DNA from 4 places in the Micromonospora sp. NPDC005367 genome. Region 4 is predicted to be linked to each of the others. Evidence: riboswitches for the same ligand, from Rfam matches in the RefSeq annotation. Region 4 holds a riboswitch; each other region holds the start of a gene.
The links. A riboswitch is a leader RNA that binds a small molecule or an ion and turns the genes downstream of it on or off. The one in region 4 is predicted to bind cyclic di-AMP.

Region 1 (5,283 bases), on a different contig from region 4:
CTGGAAGTCCGGAGTCGTGGACACGAGACGCAGTCTTGTTCGTTTTTTGGAATCAGTCAAGATTATGGGCTGGACGTCACCCCGGCCCGACCGAGGCCAGGTGCCACGCGTCGACCCCGGAGGTGACCCGGATCACCACGTCGTCGACGCCGTTGCGGTGGCCGATGCCCATTCGGTGTACACAACCCGCCACCACTCCCCCCGTCCGCGCACGACACCGGCACCGCGGGTGGATCTTTCGCAAGGCGGACACCCACCCTAGGGTGGGGGCCGGCGGAGGGATCACGCATGGACGCGGCGCAAGCGATTTCCCTGGTGGCGAGTTGGATCAGGTCACACGGCCTGGACTACCCCACCGAGGAGTTGACGGCTGATCGCTTCGAGGGGGGTTGGAGCGTCTACGCGCCGGTGATCGTCGACGAGAGCGACCCCATGGCCTTCCTCGACATGCCGGTGGGACGCTCGGTGTTCCTGGTGGGATTCTCCGGGCGCATCGAGGAGGTCTCCTCCTCGATGCCCCCGCAACAGGCCCACGACCGCTTCACCGTGCGGGAGATGGCCTCCGCCGGGTCGGACGAGTCACAGTTCATGGCCGAGTTCGAGCGGGCCTTCCACCAGGCCGCGGCGGGAGACCAACCGGCCGTCAGCAGCTTCACCGTCGTCGACACCCCGCCCGACGACGCCCGAACCGCCGCGGAGGCGTCTCAGCTGCTCGAACCGATCGTGCAACGGCTGGCCCGGCTCGGGCCGCCCGGCTGGCAGCGGTTCGCGGCCGAGTTCGCGTTCACCGTCTCCGCCGAGATCGCCCAGCTCGTGTTCTGGTCCAGCGACAGGCCGGTACCGGTGCCGGTGCCGTTGTGGGCCGGCGAGATGGTCCGTCACCAACGAGACGTCGCCGCGCGGATGCCGGCCGGGCCCTGGTGGCGACTGCTGCTGACCGTCACCGATCGCGGCGAGATGACCGTCGACTACGACTACGGCGACGAACCCTTTCCCGACGGCCAACTGATGCCGGCCGAGCACTACCGCAACGACCTGGCGGCCTATCCCCGCCCGCGCGTACCGGTATGGCTCGCCGGCTACGTCGCCGGACCCACCGCGCAGGGCCGCGATCCCGGCCGCGCGGCCGCCGCGGCAGCGGCCGACGCCACCGCCGGTCGCAGGGGCACCGCCGTGGACGACGTCCCTCCCCTGCCGGATGTCTGGGCACGCTGGGCGGCGCTGTCAGCGGCGTACGTCGGCGTCGGGTCGGAATGGGGGCCGCGCATCTTCCCCGGGCACGGCTGGTACGAGAGCGACCGCCGCAGCGGATCGGTCCTCTTCCTGCTCCCGGGCGAACGCGCGGTCCTCTCCGGCGGAAAGTGGAACTCGCCGCTGCTCGAAGCCGCCTACCACGGCGGCCAGCCCCTGCCCGACCTGTATGCGGGAGCACCCGCCTGGGTCACCGACAGCGTCCTCAACACCCGCAACCGCAACGGCCTGTTGACGTTCTGCCTCTGGTGGGACGGCGGCCGGTGGTACCGGGGCGACACCGACACGTCCGATGAACTCGACGTCCCCCTCCCCCGCATCTGGACCCCGGACGAGACCGTGCGAGCGATGACCAGCCAGACCGGTCCCGGCACCGCCGCCGCGTGCGAGGGCTTGCTGACCGCGCTCAGCGCCCACCGGGCCACCACCCGCGAGGTGGCCGCCCTCTTCACCCGCGTGCCCGGCGCCGGCATCGACGCCGCCGTCAACCAACTCAGCCTCGCCGGCCTACTGGCCGCCTGAGCGCGGGCCCGGGCCACCCAGGCCGGTGCCGCGGGGGCTGGACCGCGCGGCGATCCGGAACTCGATCGCCGCGACCCGGACGCACCGCCATCGGCAAGCGGCCTCCGGGACGGAAGAACCTTCCGCCCCGGAGGCCGCTCAGGCCGACGACGACCCGCGCCGGGACGTGCTCGCAGGCTCGGGCCGCTTCGGAAGCGTGCTCGGTCAGAGGCTGAGCCGCTGACCCGGGAAGATGAGGCCCGGGTCGTCGCCGACCACGCGCTTGTTGCGCTCGTACAGGGCAGGCCAGCCGCCGGTCACGTGGTGTGTCCCAGCGATCTCCGACAGTGTGTCACCCGGCTTCACGACGTAGCTGCCGCCGGTCGAGGTCGAGGTCGAGGTGCTGTGCCGCTGGGTGTGGGTGGTCGGCTTCGTCCCGCTGCCCGAGGGGCGCTTCGATCCGCCGGTCGACTTCGACTCGCCCGTGGACTTCGACGACGTCGAGCCACCCTGCTTGCCGCAGGTCGGCCACGCGCCGATGCCCTGACCGTCGAGCACCTTCTCGGCGATCGCGATCTGCTCGTCACGGGTGGCGAGGTCGGCACGGGCGGCGTACTTCGTGCCGCCGTACCCCTCCCAGGTGCTCTGGGAGAACTGGAGCCCGCCGAAGTAGCCGTTGCCCGTGTTGATGTGCCAGTTGCCGCTGGACTCGCACTGGGCGACGGCGTCCCAGTTGACCGCCGCCTGGGCGGGGGCGGCGCCGAAGAGCGCGACGGCGCCGGTGACCGCGCTGGCGGCCAGGGCGCCGACGGCGACGCGACGAGCGGTAACGGCACGGTGACGGGCGTGGTACGCAGATGTCATGGATTTCCTCCACGCCGACGAGGTGAGCTGTCGGGTTCGGACTGAGGTGCCCGGCCGCGGAATGGGCGGCTTCACCCCGAGGCGCCCGTGGGGCAGGAAGCCGGTGGGCGCCGGGAAACGGTGGGTCCCCCGCTCCTGCCATGGGTGACGTTCCGACGACCGGCGGCAGGATTTGGCGTTACCGGTCGCGGTGTTCGCGTCGGCGAACTCGACCGACGCTAGGCAGGATTCGCGGCCATTGCCCACTTCATGTGAAGTTGTTCACCGGGCCACGCGTGGCAGCCGGGGTTCGAATTGCGCGTCCGCGCGAATCGTGCAGCGGTGGCACGTGGCCCGGATTGCCCAATCTGGACGATGGCGGGTGGCGCGAGGTCACGGACCGTCGAACCAACCGTTACCGGATTCCGGGCCTCGCCGCGCATTCCTGGAACGTCGAGCCCGGCGGAATCTGTCATACATGCGCATGCTCTGATGTGATCATGATCAGTCCAACTCCTCTGATGAGTCTCGTCGCCGGCGCGTGGGGCTTCAAGACCCTCGCCGTCGGCGTCGAACTCGGCCTGTTCACCCGGCTCGCCGGTGGGCGCACCATCACCGTCGACCAGGCGGCCGCCGAGTTCGGCCTGGCCGAGCGCCCGGCGGACATGCTGCTGGCGGCGAGCGCCTCCCTCGGCCTGCTCGAACGCGCGGGCGACGGCTACCGCAACTCCGAACTCGCCGAGCAGTTCCTGGTCGAGGGCCGCCCGTACTACTTCGGCGGGCAGATCCGCTACTCGGACCTGCGCACGTACCTGCCGTGGCATCGCATCGCCGACGCGTTGCGCACCGACCGGCCGCTGACCTGGGATCCGCAGAGCCAGCAATCGATGTTCGACACCAGCGACCCGGAGATGATCAGCCAGTTCTGGGACGCGATGTACTCCACGTCCAGCTTCACCGCCCGGGCGTTGGCCGGCGCGTACGGCTTCGATTCGCATCGATCGCTGCTCGACGTCGGTGGCGGGGCGGCGGCGTTCCCGATCGAGTTGTGTCGGCACCTGCCGGACCTGCGGGCGACCGTGCTCGACCTGCCGCACGTCCTCGTACGGGCCGAGCAGCGGATCGCGGCGGCCGACCTGAGCGGTCGGATCAGCACCGTCGCCGGCGACTTCCTCGCCGACCCCGCGCTGCCGGGCGGACACGACGTCATCCTGCTGAGCATGATCCTGCACGACTGGGACGAGCCCACGAACCGGGCACTGCTCGCGAAGTGCCATGCCGCGCTGCCGCCCGGCGGAGCGGTCGTCATCTGCGAGCTCCTGCTGAACGACGAGCGCACCGGGCCGCCGGAGGCGGCGCTGATGGGTATGAACATGGTGGTCGAGACGGAGGGCGGCCGGAACTACTCCGGAGCCGAGTACGTCGCGTGGCTCGCCGGCACCGGTTTCGTCGACATCCGTACGGTGGCGTTCGACGCCCCGGGCGCCAACGGGGCGGTGGTGGCCCGCCGACCCTGACCGCGACCGCTCGCGCCGTCGACGCAGGTCAGCAAACCGATGACCGTACGGCGTCATGACACTGCGGACAGTGATCTCGGACGGCTATTGGGGCGCATGTGCCGTGATGACTGCGACACGTCGACGCGCAGGGCTGGGTGGACCGGGCCGCGTCGGCAACAATCCCGGACGGAGACCTCGGCAGCTCAGGCCGCCCAGCCGTCGAGGTTTACCGGGGGGAGGCAGCGGTCAAGGTAGGGCGGCACACGAATCCCAGGGGGGATAGCCATGTCCGAAACACATCGCAGCGATGCCGTCACAGATCGCCCTGACGAGGTGACCGACCCGCTGCTGTGGAAGCTCGCCCTCGAGGTCGCCGACGCGCACGAGCCCGACGGCCAGGGCGGCTGCCAGAACCTGCTGTGCGCCGGTGAGCCTTGGCCGTGCACCGCGTGGAACAACGCCCAGCGGGCGCTCCGCGCGGCGCAGCGCGACGTCGCCGACGAAGCCCCGACCCCCGTCGCGCCCAGCTGGTCCGCCGCTCCGATGGTGCCGGCGACCCGTCGCTCGGCAGCGTGACGCAGCACGACACGGCCCGGTAGCACTGGCCCGGGACCACCGGTAGCACTGGCCTCGGGACAACGGGACCTGTCATCTGCCGTGACCGGCACGGGCCGGCGCGCGGCCCGCTGCGGGCCCGGCTGTGGGTGGCCCGGTGACGCTGGAGCTGAGCGGCGCCGGCCACCACAGTCCTCCGGTCGGCCGCCGGAACCGCAGGTGGGAGCCGAACGCCTGCGGGACGCGGGCGCCGCCTGCGGCGGCCTGCGGGTGCCGCGTCCGATTATGAGGTGCGGATCGTCCGGCGCGCCCTCTACCGTGCGGCCGTGACCATCGACATCGCGAGCCTCGCCGCGCGCCCGGATCTCGCTTCCCTGCTCGACGAGGACTTCGACGGGGGTTGGCCGCCGTTCATGCTCTGGGATCCGATGGGTTCGGTGTACTACAGCGTCGCGCACGACCTGTATCCGGAGTTCGTGTTCGCCGCCGTCGATTCGGCTGAGCCGGGACGCGCGGTCGCCCGGGCGTACGCGGTGCCGCTGCGCTGGACCGAGCCGGAGCTGCCCGACGGCGGCTGGGACCGGGTGATCCAGCGGGCCACCATCGACCGGCTCAGCGGCGCCGAGACCAACAT
Region 2 (5,283 bases), on a different contig from region 4:
GCAGGCGCACAAGCCGGAGTTCGTCCTCTACTTCTCCGCCCCGCCCGGCTCGGAGTACCAGGTCACCATGTGGCTGCCCTACCTTGAGCGGATCGGCCGGCCGTTCCTGGTGGTGCTGCGCGAGCCGGAGTTCCTGGCCCCGATCGCCGCGGCCACCACCGCCCCGGTGGTCTACTGCCCCACCCCGCGGACCCTGGACGAGGTGCTGGTGCCGAGCCTGAAGGTGGCGTTCTACGTCAACCACGGCGCCAAGAACAGCCACTTCATCCGGTTCACCCAGCTGACCCACGTCCAGTTGCACCACGGCGACAGCGACAAGGCGCCGAGCGCCAACCCGGTCGCCGCGATCTTCGACCGGATCTTCGTGGCCGGACCGGCCGCAATCGAGCGGTACGCGCGAGTCGGGGTGGACATCCCGGCCGAGAAGTTCGTGGTCGTCGGCCGCCCACAGGTCGAGTCGATCGAGGTACGCACCGAGCGGCCGCCCGCGGGCACCGCCCGCACCGTGCTCTACACGCCGACCTGGACCGGCCACCACGCGGACGCCGACTACTGCTCTCTGCCGGTGGCCGAGCCGCTGCTACGCCGGCTGCTGGACCGGGGCGTGACGGTCATCCTGCGCGCCCACCCGTACACCACGCAGAACCCGGCGTCCGCCCGGCAGCTCGGCCGGCTGACCGAGCTGCTGGCCGCCGACCGGACCCGGACCGGGCGGCAGCATCTCTGGGGCACGGCGGCCGGCCGGGATCTCAGCCTGGTGGAGTGCGTGAACCGGTCCGACGCGCTGATCTCCGACGTCTCCGGGGTGATCTCGGACTACCTCTACTCGGGCAAGCCGTTCGCGGTGACGGACATGGGCACCGACGGCGGCGCGTTCACCGAGCGGTTCCCGCAGGCCGGCGCCGGTTACGTGCTGCGCCGCGACATGGCCGACCTGGACGAGGTGCTGGACCAGCTGCTCGACACCGACCCGCTGTCCGCGCGGCGTTGGGAGACCCGTCGGCGCTACCTCGGCGGCTTCCCCGCCGAGTCGTACGCCGAGGCGTTCCTGGAGGCCGCGCGGCGGGAGCTGGAGCCCGCCGGGAAGCCCCCGGCGCCGCGTCCGGCCGAGGCCGACACCGTCTCCACCACCGCCTGAGTCCGCCTCCCGCTCAGCGGTACGCCTCGACCAGCGCCAGCACCGCCTCCGGGTCCTCGACGTGGGCGTTGTGGCCGAGCCCGGAGAGCGTGGCGACGGGGACCCCGTAGCGCTGGAGCTGCCCGTCGGTGACCAGCGGGTCGTGTTCGCCGCGCGCCAGCAGGACCGGCACCTCGGTGGCCGCCACCAGCGCCGCCAGGTCCGGCTCAGCGACCGCGAACGCGCCCCGGTCCATGGCCAGTCGCCAGCGCCCGTGCACCTCACGCAGCCCGGCCGTCACCCTCGGATCGTCGGGGGCGACCAGCCCGGCCAGCCCGGACACCCGCAGGTAGCGCTGAGCGGCCTCGTCCCGGGTCGGGTACCAGGCGACCGGGCGGGCGGCCAGCTGGCGCGTCCTCGCCAGCTCGGCGTCGGACCACACCGCCTTGATGCCGAGCCCGACGACAGCGGCGACAGGCAGCCCGGCGCCGCGCGCGGCGAGCGTCAGGCCGACCACGCCGCCGAGCGAGTGCCCCAGCACGATCAGGCGGTCACCGGGGGCGAGGGCGGCGGCCACCCGCTCGGCCAGCGCGGCGAAGGAGTATGCGGGCAGCGGCGGCGACGTGCCGTGGCCGGCCAGGTCCGGTGCCAGCCAGCGCCCGTCCCAGCGGCGCCGCAGCAGTGGCGTCCAGGGCAGCCACACCTCACCGGTCGCACCCATGCCGTGCAGCAGCAGGAGGGTGGGCCGGCCGGCCGTACGGGCGCCACCGTCGTTCATGGACGCAGTGTGCCATCGGCGGGGCCGGCCCGGCGAGGGTGAACATCCGACAGTCGGACCGGACGACAACGGGCGCCGGCCCCTCGCGTAAGGGGGCCGGCGCCCGTTGTGAGCGCGATCGTCAGGCGGAGTAACCGCGAGTGGTGATCCAGTTCGCCAGGTTGATCGTGGTGATCCAGTACGACGGCACCGCCGGGTTCGCCGAGTCGGCGATCTTCACGGTGCGACCCTGGTCCCGGTAGCCGACGACGGCGATGTAGTGCCCGCCGCCGAAGGAGTGCCAGCCACCGTTCGTGTCGACGGCGTCGCCGACGATGTTCGCGACCACACCGCGCCCGTCGGTGATGGCCCGGACGATGTCGGCCTGGAGCTGGTCCATCTGGGCGGGACGCGGCGCGCTGGGGAACATGGTGGTCTTGTACGGGTTGCCCTTGACCACGGCGTTCAACACCCGCGTGGTGTCCTCGGCGGAGTTGGTGCCCATCTCGGTGGTGCCGAGCTGCGCGGCCAGGTCGTCCTGGCTGCGTTCGATGCCGGTGGCGCTGAGCGCGTTCCGGGCGGCGGCCGGGCCGCAGTAGAAGTAGGTCGTCTGCGCCTGGTAGTCGTAGTCGAGGACCTTGCTCGCCGGCGGCTTGGGCGCTGCCGGCTTGCGGGTCAGGTCCGGGTTCGCGGACTTCTTCGCCGCCGGGGCGCTGGTCGTGGGCGAGCCGGCCGCCGGGGTGGTGGGCTGCTGGTCGTCGAGCGAGGCGATGTGGGCGTCGCTGCGCAGTTCGGCCGCCACCGCGGTGGCGCCGCGCTGTGCGGCGGGCGCATCGTCGGCGCCGCTGAGCAGGGCGCCGGTGGTGGACGCCAGCACCACGGCCGCGGCGGACGCGGCGGCGATCTGGTACGGGCGCTGGGTGGCCAGCCGACGGAGCTGACGCTTCAGGGTGTGCTTCACGGTTCCTCCACGGTTCGGGGGGTGAGCGACCGGCAGCCGTACCGGAATCCGGGCAGGCGTCACCGCGCGGACCTGGTCCGCGTGCGGTTGGTGGATCGCTCAGGGAACGCCCGGTGGGTCGGGCGGAAAGACGCGGGTGCCGGAGTCAGCTCGCCGCTACGGGACGGGCGAGCACGGGCGCCGCGGCGCCGTGGAGGGTCGGGGAGGACCGAGGGATAGGTTCGTGCACCACAGGGATGGAACTCCTTCCGGCACCGCCTACCGGGTTAGCTGACGGATTCGGGCGGGAAGATCGCCCTACCGCGGGCCGTGGCTCGCGGATTCACCCCGGACGTGCATGTGGGTCCCCGGCTCGTGGAATCACGATTAGGCGGGTCGGCGCGGCGTCGCCTGTTGCGAACGGTTACCGCACCGGACGCGCCGACACTACTGGTCGACGGAGAGCCTGCCAACCCTTCGCCACCTGCTCAAACCTGTTCCGGTGAACAATTTTTCCGGGCGTTCAGCCGCTGACGTGACTCAATGGGACGGATGGTTACGGCGGCACCGGAGGGGCGCAACGGGACAGTCGAACGGCAACCTTGCCAAATGGCGGGGACGATTCGCACCCGCTGATCCCACTGACCGTTTTCGAATTGATGTGACCGGGCCCACCAAGATAACTGGGTCGACTCGAGTTCCTTGAGGTCCTGGAGTTCCCTGAGGCCGCGCTGCTCGCACGACCGGGACCGCCCGACTTCACGGAAGCCGAGTCGATCAAGGCCCGGACCGGCCCGCTCAGCCCACCCTGGCCGGCTGCCAGCGGGTCACCACCTGGGCGGGTGCGGCGGACGCGGGCCGAGCCGCCGGCAGTTGCCCCGGCCGGAGGCGGGCCGCCGCCGCGTACGCCTCGGTGGCCAGGGCACGGGCCGCCTCGGCGGCGAGTTCGGCGTCCCACCAGGCACCGCGCTCCCGTTCCCGGGCCGCCCGGTAGCCGGCCAGCCGGCCGTCCCGGACCACCCGGGCCAGGTGCACCTCCTGCTCGACGGGGTGCATGCGGGGATCCCAGCCGTCCCGGTGCCCGAAGACATCGCCGAGTTGGCGCAAGGTGAGCTCGCCTCGCCAGTACGCCGCCGTGGCCACCCGGTGCAGGTGCCGCTCCCGGGCGGCGTACTCGGCCGGAGTGCGAGGAGTGCGGGGCGGCGGCAGGGCACCGGCACCGCAGTACCGGCGGGCGGCGCTCTCGGCCTCGTCGTACGCCGCCCAGGCCCGGTCCAGGTCGTCCTGGGCGGTCAGCCACTCGGCCCGTCGCCGGCGGGCGGTCTGCGCCGCGCCGGCCGCGGCCACGGCCACCTCGTCGGCGTACCGGCGCAGGTCGGCAGCCTCGGCTGCGGCCAGCTCCCGGTCGGTCGGCCCGGTCGGGGCGGACCGGTCGTCCTCCGGCCGGTCGCGCTCCGGACGGGTGACCAGCACGGTGAGCACGATCAGGGCCAGCACCAGCAGAGCCGACCAGATGGCGGCGGCCTGCGGCACCTCGACGAGAAACTGGTAAAGGACGGTCTTCTCCATGTCGGTACCTCACGGCGAGCAGACGCGATGCGGGGAAGCCGCACGGGGCACCCGGCGCGGGGCCTTGTCGGTCACGCCGGGCGCCGGGAGCGGGCGCGGAAGACGGGTGCGGCGAGCGCGGCGGCGGAACGCTCTCGCGTCGCCGGCGGGGTCAGGCGCCGGGCGGAGCTCGGGGAGCGCGGACAGCTGCGACCGCGCTGCGGGGCAGCCACGCCTCGCCGGCCGGGACCGTGACCGGGTCGGCCACCGGTGCGGCCGAGGCAAACACCTCGGAAGTGGCACCGTGCGCGGCCGACGGGGCGACCCTTGAGGCTGCGGATTCGGCGGGCGTCCGGAACGCAACGGCGAACTCTGCGGGAGCGTCGTCCGCGACGACGACGGCCGGCGAGCTGGATGTGCCAGCCGACCCGGTGGCGCAGTCGCAGGCCCGCGAGTCGGTGGACGCCCTCGGCTCGACCGCGGCCCCGGTGTGCGGCGGGACTCCCAGCGCCGAGAGCGACCCGAGGGTCAACGCGCCGACGACCGCGAGGCTGGCCAGCAGCCGGGTAGCCCATCGCGCCACCCACCACAGAGGATCAGCGGGCGCGAACGAGGGCATGCGGCAACGCTACCCCCGTCGTCACCCCGTCGCACCAAAGCCGGGCGTGTCGGACCGCCACGCCGATCACACCACCCACGGTGGACGCTTCAGCCGGCCCGAGCCGAGCGCGGGTCCGCGTGCATCTGCCGGTCGTCGGGGTCACCGCCGGGCTGGTCACCCGCCTGAATGGACTCGTCCTCCGGAGCCCGACGCGGTCGCGGGACGGCCGGCGAGCCGCCGGCCCGTGCCGGTTCGACCGCAGCATCCCGGTCCGGACCGGTGGCACCGGGGCGGGTCCGCGCGCCGACGGCAGCGGGCGA
Region 3 (5,283 bases), on a different contig from region 4:
TCCTCCGGCGGGAAGGAGTGCAGTGCGTAGCGGCCGTCCCGCTCCAGGTCACGCCGCTTGGGCGAGTCGATGATGAAGCAGAAGAGCCCCTCGTCGGTGATCACCGGCGACACCGGGTGGACCCGGGGTCCGCCGTCGGCACGGACCGTGGCCAGGTAGCCGAAGCCCGGACCGTACTGCTGCATGAGAACGCGGATCCCGTCGGCGAGCCGGGGCTCGTCAGCTGCGAAATCGGACCAGGAAGCCATGTAGACATTCTATCGAACAAATGTTCGACAAGCGACACGACGCGCTGGTCACCGGCACCGGATTCGAACCTTCCGAGCGGGTCTCGCTATGGTGGTGCGATGCTGCTCTCCGACCGCGACCTGGTCTCCGAGATCAAGGCCGGCACGCTCGGGCTGGAGCCGTTCGAGCCCACCCTGGTGCAACCGTCGAGCATCGACGTACGTCTCGACCGGCTCTTCCGGGTCTTCAACAACCACCTCTACACGCACATCGACCCGGCACTGCAGCAGGACGACCTGACATCGGTGGTCGAGGTGCCCGACGGGCAGCCGTTCGTGCTGCACCCGGGGGAGTTCGTGCTCGCCTCGACGCTCGAGGTGATCTCGCTCGGCGAGCAGCTCGCCGGCCGGCTGGAGGGCAAGTCGAGCCTGGGCCGGCTCGGCCTGCTGACCCACTCCACCGCCGGTTTCATCGACCCGGGATTCTCCGGCCACGTGACGCTGGAGCTGTCGAACGTGGCGAACCTTCCGATCACGCTCTGGCCGGGCATGAAGATCGGTCAGCTCTGCATCTTCCGGCTCTCGTCACCCGCCGAGCACCCGTACGGCTCGGCCGTCTACGGCTCGCGCTACCAGGGCCAGCGTGGCCCGACGCCGAGCCGGGCCTGGCAGAACTGGCGTACCTGGCCCACCCGCTGACCGGCGGTCGGGCCCGGAATCCGACCGAGCCTCGTGCCCCGTCGGGCGCACGCAGAAGCCCCTCCCACCCGGTGGAAGGGGCTTCTGCGCGAAACGATCAGTCGGGACGGCCGAAGCTGTGGATGGGGCCGTCGTCGACCTTCTTCATCTTGATCGGCACCCCGGCCTGCGAGGCGTGCACCACCCATCCGCCGCCGACGTACATGCCGACGTGGTGCAGATCGCTGTAGTAGAAGACGAGGTCGCCGGGGCGCAGGTCCGCACGGCTCACCGTCTTGGTCACCCTGCGCTGCTGCGCGGCGTTGTGCGGCAGCGACACCCCGGCCTTGGCCCACGCCGCGAGCATGAGCCCGGAGCAGTCGTACGAGCCGGGACCGTCGGCACCCCAGACGTAGGGCTTGCCGATCTGGGCGCAGGCGAACTTCACCGCCACCCCGGCGGCGCCACCCGGATAGGTGGCCGGGCACGGGGCCGGACGCAGTGGCCCGCCGCCGCCGTTGCCGTACACCTTGATCCGCAGCTTCTGCAGCCGGTCGATCTCGGTGTTGATCTGCTTCTTCTTCTCGGCCAGCTGGGCCTCGGTCCGGGTCAGCTGGGTGACGAGCTCGTCCAGCGGCGCCTTCTGCCGGGCCAGTTCGTCGCGCAGGTCGACGACCTGGGCGACGTCCGTCTGCTGATTGTGGGCGAACCGATCGAGCAGCTCCAGCTGGCCGACGACGTCACTCGGTGACTGGCTGCCGAGCAGGGCGTTGACGGTGGACAGGTTCTCGCCCTTGTACGCCCGCACCGCGAGCACACCGACCTTGTTCATGGCCTGGTCGATCCGGAGTTGCAGTGGCTTGATCCGGGCCGCCAGCGCATCGGCCTGCTTGCGCTTGGCCGCGAGCTCCTGACGGGTGGCGTTGTGCCGCTCGATCACGGGTTCGAGCTTGTTCCAGTCCTGGTCGATCTGACGCTCGATCTCAGCGACCGACGGGTCGGCGTGCGCCGCCGTGGCGCCGCCGGTCAGGACGACGCCGACGCCGATGAGGGCGGCGAGGACGGTGGTGATGCGGGACCAGCGTGGACGCGGCGCACCCGTCGTCGGGCCGGCTGTCGCCGACCGTCCGGACGGAGGCCGCGGGGCATGGTGTGCCACCGGGCTCCGTACTCCTTCTTCCTGACCGCCTACCGGGTTAGCTGACGGGTTCGGGCGGGAAGGTCGGCGCCCTACCGCAGTGGCTGCGGATTCACCCCGGAAACCTGGGTCCCCGGCTCGCTCAGCGAGCGACTCGGCGGTGTCGGACCGTTACCGCCCGGGTTGGACGGACCTGCTGCCGGCCGACGATTGATCAGCCTAGAGAGCGCCGTTACCGATCCGCAACCCGTCGAGCCGTGACACTCCGTGGTGACGCAGCGGGACGCACCCCTGGTGCGAGAACGAAGGTTTTCTTCCGAGCGCTTCGACCAGTGGAAAGGTATTGACCCCGAGGGCACGGCGGAGTCAAGGTGACCAATACCTTGACCCGTCCGTAACTGGGGGTTCGATGCACCGATCAACCATGTCGAGGAGCAGGCGTGCCCTGCTCGCCGCAGCGATGGTCACGGCCACCGCTGCCGTGCCACTGACCGGCGGTCCGGCCGGGGCCGCACCGCTCGCCGGAACCGACCCGACCGGCGAGCGTCAGCAGCAGTACGCGGCCGCGGCCGCGGAGTACGGCGTGCCGGAGACCGTCCTGCTCGGCGTCTCCTACCTGGAGTCCAGGTGGGACACCCACGCCGGCACACCCAGCACCAGCGGCGGCTACGGGCCGCTGCACCTCACCGACGCGGCTCACGTCGCGAGCCTGACCCCGAGCCACCACGTCCAGCAGGACGAGGACCCGCGCGGCGACACCTCCCGGCCACTGGCGGTCGCCGCGCCCGGTGGAGCCGAACCGTCCAGCGCGCCGGCGTCCGCGGCGCTACAGACCCTTCAGGCCGCCGCAGCGCTCACCGGGGCGGACACCACGGCACTCCGTACCGATCCGGCGGCCAACATCCGTGGCGGCGCGGCGCTGCTCGCCTCGTACCAGAAGCAGCTGGGCGGCCCGGTCGGCGCGGAGACCGACCCGGGAACCTGGTACGGCGCGGTGGCGCGCTACTCGGGAGCCGACACCGAGGAGACGGCCTCCGCCTTCGCCGACGAGGTGTACGACCAGATCCGCGTCGGCGCGACCCGGCGAACCGACGACGGCCACCAGGTCACCCTCGCCGCGCGCCCGGTGACCGCACGGGCGGACACGGTGCACCGTCTCGGGCTGCGCAAGTCGCAGCGCCCGGACCGGGTGGAGTGCCCGGTACGGCTCGGCTGCGAGTGGATTCCCGCCCCGTACGAGCAGTACGGCCCGGGCGCCGGCGACTACGGCAACCACGACCTGGGCAACCGGCCGGCCCAGCAGAAGATCGAGTACATCGTCATCCACGACACCGAGGGGTACTACGGGCCCAGCGTCGGCCTCGTGCAGCAGGCCGACTACCTGGGCTGGCACTACACGCTGCGCTCGGTGGACGGCCACGTCGCGCAGCACGTTCGGACCAAGGACGTCGGCTGGCAGGCCGGCAACTGGTACGTGAACGCCAAGTCGATCGGCATCGAGCACGAGGGCTTCGCCGGCCACGGCACCTGGTACACCGAGGCGATGTACCGGGCCTCGGCCAAGCTGGTCCGGTACCTGGCGCTCAAGCTCGGCATCCCGCTGGACCGGCAGCACATCATCGGGCACGACAACGTTCCCGGCACCGTCGCCTCGACCGTGGCGGGCATGCACTGGGACCCGGGCCCGTACTGGGACTGGTCGCACTACTTCGATCTGCTGAAGGCGCCGTTCCGGACCACCGGCACCAAACGGACCGGCCTGGTCACCATCGACCCGGACCTCGCCGCCAACCGGCCGGCGTTCGTCGGCTGCAACCAGCAGCCGCCGGGCGTGCCGGACCCGCTGCCGCCGGCCGAGCCCTGCCCGCTGCGGGGCTCCTCCGCGGTCGTCCTGCACAACGCGCCGAGCCAAGACGCCCCGCTCGTCAACGACCTGGGCCTCCGTCCGGACGGCTCGCCGAACACCATGTACATCTCCGACCACGGCGCCCGGGCCTCGGCCGGCCAGACGTACGCGGTGGCCGAGGTGCGCGGCGACTGGACGGCGATCTGGTACCTCGGCCAGAAGGCATGGTTCCACAACCCCGCCTCGGCGCCGACCGCGAAGTGGGCCACCGGGTTCGTGGTGACTCCGAAGCCGGGGAAGGCGACGATCCCCGTCTACGGGCGGGCCTACCCGGAGCAGGCCGCGTACCCGGACGGCGTGCCATACCAGACGATCTCCCCGATGCAGTACACGCTCACCGCCGGGCAGCGGTACGCGGTCGGCGACGTGCTGCCGAGCGAGTACTACAAGGCATCCACCTTCGACGGCTCGTCCCCGGGCGACTGGACGGTGATCCGGGGGGACCTGCGGTACGTGCAGATCCAGTTCGGCCACCGCATCATGTACGTCAACCTCGACGACGTGCTGCTGCTCCCGTCCGCGGTGGGCGCACCCCGCTGACGAGCATCGCGCCGGCCCGGCTCCGGCGCCCGGCTCGATGAGCGTTACACGAAACGCGAGGGCCCCCGGTCGGTCGACCGGGGGCCCTCGGCGTACGTGGTGGATCAGCCGGGTCGTCGGAAACCGGCGACGGGCATGTAGTTGATGCTCGCCACCTGGACCGGCTTGCCGGCCCGTGGTGCGTGCACCATCTGATCGTTGCCGAGGTAGAGCCCGACATGGTGCAGGTCGCTGAAGAAGAAGACCAGGTCACCCGGGCGCGCCTCGGAGCGCGGGATGGCCTTGCCCTCGTTCCACTGGGCGCCGGTGAAGTGGGTCAGGCCGATCCCGGCCGCCTTGTAGGCGTACTGCGTCAGGCCGGAGCAGTCGAACGAGTTCGGGCCGGTGGCACCCCACACGTACGGGTCGCCGACCTGCTTGCAGGCGGTCTGGATCGCGGTGCGGGCCGCCTCGCTGACCACTCCCTTGACGGTCGGGCAGTTCTCCGGCATGACCACGGACTTCGGCAGCGTCTTCTCGAGCCGCTTGATCTCGGCGTCGATGCTCTTCTTCTTGGCGGCCAGGTCGTCCTTCTGCTTCGTCTGGGTCTCGATGAGCCCGTCCAGCTTCTCCTTCTCCGCGTCGTACTTCGCGCGGACCTTGAGGATGCCCTCAACCTGCTTGTGTTCCTGCCGGGCCAGCCGGTCCAGGATGGTCAGCTGCTCGGTGAGCGTGTCCGGCTTGGCGCTGATCAGCAGCGCGCCGAGGTCCTGTGAGGGCCCGCTGATGTAGTAGCGGGAGGCGAGGTCACCGAC
Region 4 (5,283 bases):
GTCGTCGTCATCGTCATCGTCGTCGCCACCGCCGAAGCCGCAGGCCAGTACGAGGGCGAGCAGGGCACCGACGCCGGCCAGCGCGGCCAGTCTCTTGATCATTGATCATCCCCTCTGTGGTGGACTCCCGGCTGATGCTAGGCCGCAGAGGCAAGCGCGAATCGGGCTCGCGCGGGACCGATCGATGCCCGATCATGACGTGCGGGAGCCGGCCCGGGCCGCGTCGTTTCGGCCCGGCTGGCCTTAACCGGTTACCCTGGGCGGCGATGCGTCGGTCCGCGACGGGTCGTTGAACGAACAGACGAAGAGAAAAATCCGGACAAGGGTGACGAAATGTGCCCTGATCCGCGAATTGCTCATCCCCCGGGGGTGGCGACCGAGGCCATCGGAGGAATACTCTCGGTCGCGGCCCGCGTACTGATGAGACGCCCGGGGGACGGGCGGGTGGAGGTGCTCGCGTGAGCCTGTCGATCGTGAAGTCGGTTCTTCCCGGTGGTGTTGTGGAGATCGCCCCACGGGGCGAGATCGACGTAGACACCGCGTACGAGGTGCGCGAGGCGATCGCCGAGGTGCTGGCCAAGGGCCGTCCGGCGCGCATCGAGCTCAACATGCGCCTCGTCACCTTCATCGACTCCGTCGGCATCAGCGCAATGGTGGCCGGCTTCCAGACCGCCGAGGTGAGCGGCGTCAAGCTCGCCGTCACCGAGCCGAGCCGGTTCGTGCACCGGCAGCTCTGGGTGACCGGCCTGCTCGGCCTGTTCGGCGCTCCCGAGCCCTACTACGCCGGCACCGCCACGCCCGAGGTGCTTCCCGGCGCCTGAGCCGCGCTCACCTCTCGTCCGGGTCGGCGCGAGCCTCGTCGAGGCCCGTGAGGTCCACGGTCACCCGTAGGCAGGGGAGTGGGCGGACGCATGCCCGTGCACGCGTCGCCCCGGCCCTGGTTCCGGCTCCCGCGGCCCGCGCCGCCCGTCATGCGACAGGTACCCCAAACCACGGCATGCGCTCCGCGGCCCGCTCAGCCGTTGCCACCCCGTCTCCGGTGGGCGAGGATCGGGCGACCGGCGACGGCGGGAGACGGTGTGCTCAGGCGCGATTCCTTCAGTTACACCGTGCAGGCGCGCTGCGCCCTGGCCGACGCCGCCGCGCTGCTCGGCGACCTGGGCCGGCAGGGCGCGCTGCACCCGTTGGTCGTCCGGGTCCGCCGCCTGCCGCCCCGAGCGGGCGCCAGGGCCAGTTACGCCATCACCGACCGGCTGGCCGCCGGGTCGCTGCGGTTCCCGGTGACGTACCGCGCCGACGTGCTGGTCCGAGCGGACGACGAGATCTTGACCGTGGCTCGGCAGTGGCCGGCGACCATGGTGCGCAATCACACCCTGCTGTGCGCCGAGGCGGACGGGCTGGTGCGCATCGACGTCGAGATCACCCTCGCCGCGCCGGCGCCGCTGTTCGCGTACGCCTTCCGGCAGGCCCGCGCGGCGCACCTGGCACTGGCCAACCGGCTCGTCTCCGAGCTCGAACGCCACCGGGAGAGCCCACCCGCCGCGTCCTGACCGGCGCCGCGACAGCGGCCGGCGGTCAGGCACCCGCGCGCCCGGCCACCGCCGGGCGCCCGCGCCGCGCGCCCGGTCCGGCCGGCCGCATCCGCCCCCACGGCTTGTACGTGGAGAGCACCGTCGCGATGATCATCAAGCTGGTCGACACGGCGGGCGCGATCACCAGGTCGGCCCGGTCCCGCGCCGGCAGCGCAGCCCCGAGGTCGCCGGCGGCGCGCAGGCTCGGCGTGAGCAGGAACAGCACGAGCCCGACCATCACCGTGGTGATCAGCAGTTTCGCCAGCACCCAGCGGTAGCGGAACAGCTTCCACGGGGTCAGCAGGGCGCTGGTCACACCGACCACCCACACGGCGACGGCCAGCGGCGCGAAGAGCGTCGTGCCGATCAGCGCGGCGGCCGGATAGACCACGTCCGCGTCGGCGCCGCGCAGCACCGCCACGCCCAACGCGAGCAGTACGAGGTCCGCGCCGAGCCAGCCCAGCGAGGTGACCAGGTGCAGCGTGAGCAGAGCCTTACGCACGGTCGGCGGTGTTCGGGTCATGTCCTCGATGCTGCCCGTGCCGGCCGGCCGGATCGTCCGCCGACCGGCGACATCGTGGCTACGTCCCGCGACGTATCCGGGCGGTGCGGGTGGCCGCTGCGACCACCCGCCCGCGCGGCGTCAGTACACCGAGAGGTGCACGTGGTTGGTGTGGTCGCTGGACGGGTCTCCGCCCGCCCCGCTGTACGACTTCCATCCGCTGCTGGGCAGCCAGATCTGCCGGTACCAGATCACGTAGAGCACCGCGAGCCGGTCGGAGTTGCGGATGAAGTACGCGGCCAGGTTGTTGCCGTACGTCTTGTCGCCGCCCGTGGCGTCACCGCCGAAGCCGTTCTTCTGGGCGGCGAAGTCGCATGCCCGCCCCTTGGGATGCTCGCCGGATCCGCCGTTGCGATGGCACGAGACGTAGCGGGTGAAGCCGGCCGCCTTGGCCTGCTTGAGCGCGTGCAGCGCGCGCGGGGTGATGCAGCCGCTCGCCGGTGTCGGGTCGTTGACGCTGCACGACTCCTTGGGCCAGGAGCCGTCCGGGTTGCGCGGCGCCGGGTCGGCGTTCGCGGTGGAGGTGCCCCGGTTGGACCCGCCGGCGGAGGAGTTGACCGCGTTCGCGTTGGCCACCTCGAGGGCTCGCTCGGCCTGTTGCTTGCGCTTCGCCATCACGGCGACCTGCTTGCGCTGCTCCTTGATCTCACCGTCCAGCGCGGCGCGGGTCCGGTTCGCCTCGTCCCGGGTCGCCGTCAGGTCACGCAGCGCCCGGTCCTCCTTGGAGGCGACGGCCTCCAGGGCGGCGGCGCGGTCCATGAAGCCCTCCGGGCTGCTGCTGCTGAGCAGTGCCGAGACCGTGCCGAGCCGGCCGGTGCGGTAGGCGACCCCGGCGATCTCGCCGACCTTGCCGCTGCGCTCCGCCAGCTCGGCGTCGGTCTTCTTGAGCCGGTCGGTGAGCTGCTGCTGCCGTGTCACGGAGCGTGCCAGGGCGGCCTTCGCGTCGAGCCAGCCCTTGCTGGCCGCCTCCAACTGGGCGCGCAGGGCGGGGGTGCCGCCCTCGGTGTCGGTGCTGGGGGCCGCGGCGGGCAGAGCCGCCGGGGGAGTGGCCGCGGTGCCGGTGCCGGGGGTGGCCACGAGGGCGAGGGCGAGCGTCGCGGCGATCAGGGCCGCCATCCGGGCGGCGCGTCGTCGTACGGGTGCCACTGCTGGCATGCACATGTCCTTCCGTCAGCCGCCGACCGGGTTAGCTGACGGGTTCGGGACGGAAGATCCCTACCGCTCGCGCGGATGCACCCCAGGAACGTGGTTCCCCGGTTCGCCGAACGTCGGCGATTAGGCGGCGGTCGCCGCCGGCGCTGGTGGGCGCCTCCTGGCGGAGACCGGGACCGAGCCTACCGGTGCCGGTGGGGCTGCTGCAGCCGATGTGACTCCCTGTGCCGTCGAGCTAACCGAAAAATGCGGCACAACCGCACCATCCGGCTCAAAGACCCCGCCTGTTCACATCACCACTCGACGGCCCCGCAGGCGCCAGGGGCCGCACCGGGCTCGATCTGCAACGTCGCGTGCTCGATGTGGAAGTCCTCGTGCAGCGCCTCCCGCGCCGCCGCGAGCACGGTGCCGACCTCCGCGCCGGGCGCCATGGTGAGGTGCGCCGAAGCCACCTCCATGCCCGAGGTGAGCGTCCATACGTGCAGGTCGTGTACGCCGGCCACGCCGGGCACCGCGGCCAGCCGGTCGTGCACCGCGGTCACCTGAAGGTGTTCCGGGGCGGCCTGGACCAGGATGCGGACCGCGGCCCGCCCGAGCCGCCAGGTGCGCGGCAGGATGAACACGCCGATCGCCACCGCCACCAACGGGTCCGTCCACCACCAGCCGGTGAACGTGATGAGCAGCGCCGCCGCGATCACCCCGAGCGAGCCGAGCAGGTCGCCGAGCACCTCGAGGTAGGCACCCTGGAGGTTGATGCTCTCCCGGGCCCCGGGTCGCAGCAGTGCGAAGGCGGCCACGTTGGCCAGCAGGCCCAGCACGGCCACCGCCAGCATCGGGCCGGCGAGCACCTCCGGCGGGTCGCCGAACCGGCCGACCGCCTCGACCAGCACGTAGACCGCGACCCCGGAGAGCAGTACGGCGTTCGCCAGCGCGGCGAGCACCTCGAGACGGTAGAGGCCGAAGGTGCGCTGCGGGTCGTGACCGGCCCGCCGGGTGGCGGTGATCGCCGCGAGGGCCATGCCGATGCCGAGCACGTCGGTGAACATGTGCCCGGCGTCGGACAGCAGGGCGAGCGAGCCGGTCCGGAAGGCGGCGACCGCCTCGACCAGCATCAGGACCGCGAGCAGGGCGAACGCCGCCCAGAGTCGGCCGCGGTGGTGCTGCGCGGCGTTCACCACCGACTCGTCGTGGCCATGACCTGCGCCCACGAGACCACCCTCCGCCGACGGTCCGGACCGGTCAAACATATGCTCACATCGCAATGTGTGCAACTGTCGGCCGCGCCGGAGGCCGAGGCGGGGCCGCCGGGGGACCGCTCAGTCGGTCGGGTCGATCGTGGCGAGCCGCTGGGTGGCCCGGGAGAGCGCCACGTAGAGCGTCCGGACGCCCGAGCCGGGATCCGCGCGGATCTCGCTCGGCGCGACCAGCACCACCCCGTCGTACTCCATACCCTTCGCCTCCAGGCTGGTCACCACCTGCAGACGGGACCCGCCCAGCGCGCCGAGCCAGCTCGCCACCTCGTCCCGGCGAGGCACCGGCGTGATCACTCCGACCGTCCCCTCCACCTCACCCAGCAGGGCGTCGGCGGCTGCCATGGTCGCGCTCTCCAGCTCCGCCCGCGGTACCGCCAGTTCGACCGGATCGATCCCGGTGGAACGGACCGCGGTGGGCAGCGACAGGTCCGGGTCGAGCCGGCGGATCTCGGCCGCCGCCACCGCGAAGATCTCGGAGGAGTTGCGGTAGTTGGTGGTGAGGGTGAAGTTCTGCCGGCGGCGCCGGCCCAGCGCCTGGTCCCGGGCGCGCGTCAACTCCGCCGGATCACCGGTCCACGCCGTCTGCGCCGGATCGCCGACCACCGTCCAGGACGCCAGACGGCCACGGCGGCCGATCATCCGCCACTGCATCGGCGACACGTCCTGCGCCTCGTCCACCACCACGTGCGCGTACTCCCGGTAGTCGGCCGGGCGCTCCCGGGCCGCCGCCCGGGCGGCCCGTTGC

Region 1: it holds a riboswitch for cyclic di-AMP, as region 4 does, so the genes downstream of both, ABZS42_RS18065 (transglycosylase family protein) here and ABZS42_RS09420 (hypothetical protein) in region 4, are expected to answer to the same signal.
Region 2: it holds a riboswitch for cyclic di-AMP, as region 4 does, so the genes downstream of both, ABZS42_RS18175 (C39 family peptidase) here and ABZS42_RS09420 (hypothetical protein) in region 4, are expected to answer to the same signal.
Region 3: it holds a riboswitch for cyclic di-AMP, as region 4 does, so the genes downstream of both, ABZS42_RS24925 (NlpC/P60 family protein) here and ABZS42_RS09420 (hypothetical protein) in region 4, are expected to answer to the same signal.

The regions. Positions count from the first base shown of each region.
Region 1 is NZ_JBEXFP010000023.1:71,929-77,211, reverse strand. Features, by position in the region: gene ABZS42_RS18075 (Fur family transcriptional regulator) at 1-24, opposite strand, end outside; gene ABZS42_RS18070 (hypothetical protein) at 289-1,773, shown strand; gene ABZS42_RS18065 (transglycosylase family protein) at 1,978-2,616, opposite strand; cyclic di-AMP (ydaO/yuaA leader) riboswitch at 2,614-2,804, opposite strand; gene ABZS42_RS18060 (methyltransferase) at 3,096-4,112, shown strand; gene ABZS42_RS18055 (hypothetical protein) at 4,380-4,670, shown strand; gene ABZS42_RS18050 (N-acetyltransferase) at 4,976-5,283, shown strand, end outside.
Region 2 is NZ_JBEXFP010000024.1:99-5,381, forward strand. Features, by position in the region: partial or broken gene ABZS42_RS18165 (CDP-glycerol glycerophosphotransferase family protein) at 1-1,138, shown strand, start outside; gene ABZS42_RS18170 (alpha/beta hydrolase) at 1,152-1,895, opposite strand; gene ABZS42_RS18175 (C39 family peptidase) at 2,017-2,835, opposite strand; cyclic di-AMP (ydaO/yuaA leader) riboswitch at 3,076-3,218, opposite strand; gene ABZS42_RS18180 (hypothetical protein) at 3,613-4,383, opposite strand; gene ABZS42_RS18185 (hypothetical protein) at 4,535-4,981, opposite strand; gene ABZS42_RS18190 (acyltransferase) at 5,071-5,283, opposite strand, start outside.
Region 3 is NZ_JBEXFP010000044.1:10,800-16,082, forward strand. Features, by position in the region: gene ABZS42_RS24915 (pyridoxamine 5'-phosphate oxidase family protein) at 1-248, opposite strand, end outside; gene dcd (dCTP deaminase) at 348-926, shown strand; gene ABZS42_RS24925 (NlpC/P60 family protein) at 1,024-2,064, opposite strand; cyclic di-AMP (ydaO/yuaA leader) riboswitch at 2,077-2,213, opposite strand; gene ABZS42_RS24930 (peptidoglycan recognition family protein) at 2,468-4,489, shown strand; gene ABZS42_RS24935 (NlpC/P60 family protein) at 4,594-5,283, opposite strand, start outside.
Region 4 is NZ_JBEXFP010000009.1:107,250-112,532, forward strand. Features, by position in the region: gene ABZS42_RS09400 (hypothetical protein) at 1-102, opposite strand, end outside; gene ABZS42_RS09405 (STAS domain-containing protein) at 459-821, shown strand; gene ABZS42_RS09410 (SRPBCC family protein) at 1,080-1,550, shown strand; gene ABZS42_RS09415 (hypothetical protein) at 1,576-2,094, opposite strand; gene ABZS42_RS09420 (hypothetical protein) at 2,215-3,288, opposite strand; cyclic di-AMP (ydaO/yuaA leader) riboswitch at 3,293-3,425, opposite strand; gene ABZS42_RS09425 (cation diffusion facilitator family transporter) at 3,579-4,493, opposite strand; gene ABZS42_RS09430 (AAA family ATPase) at 4,602-5,283, opposite strand, start outside.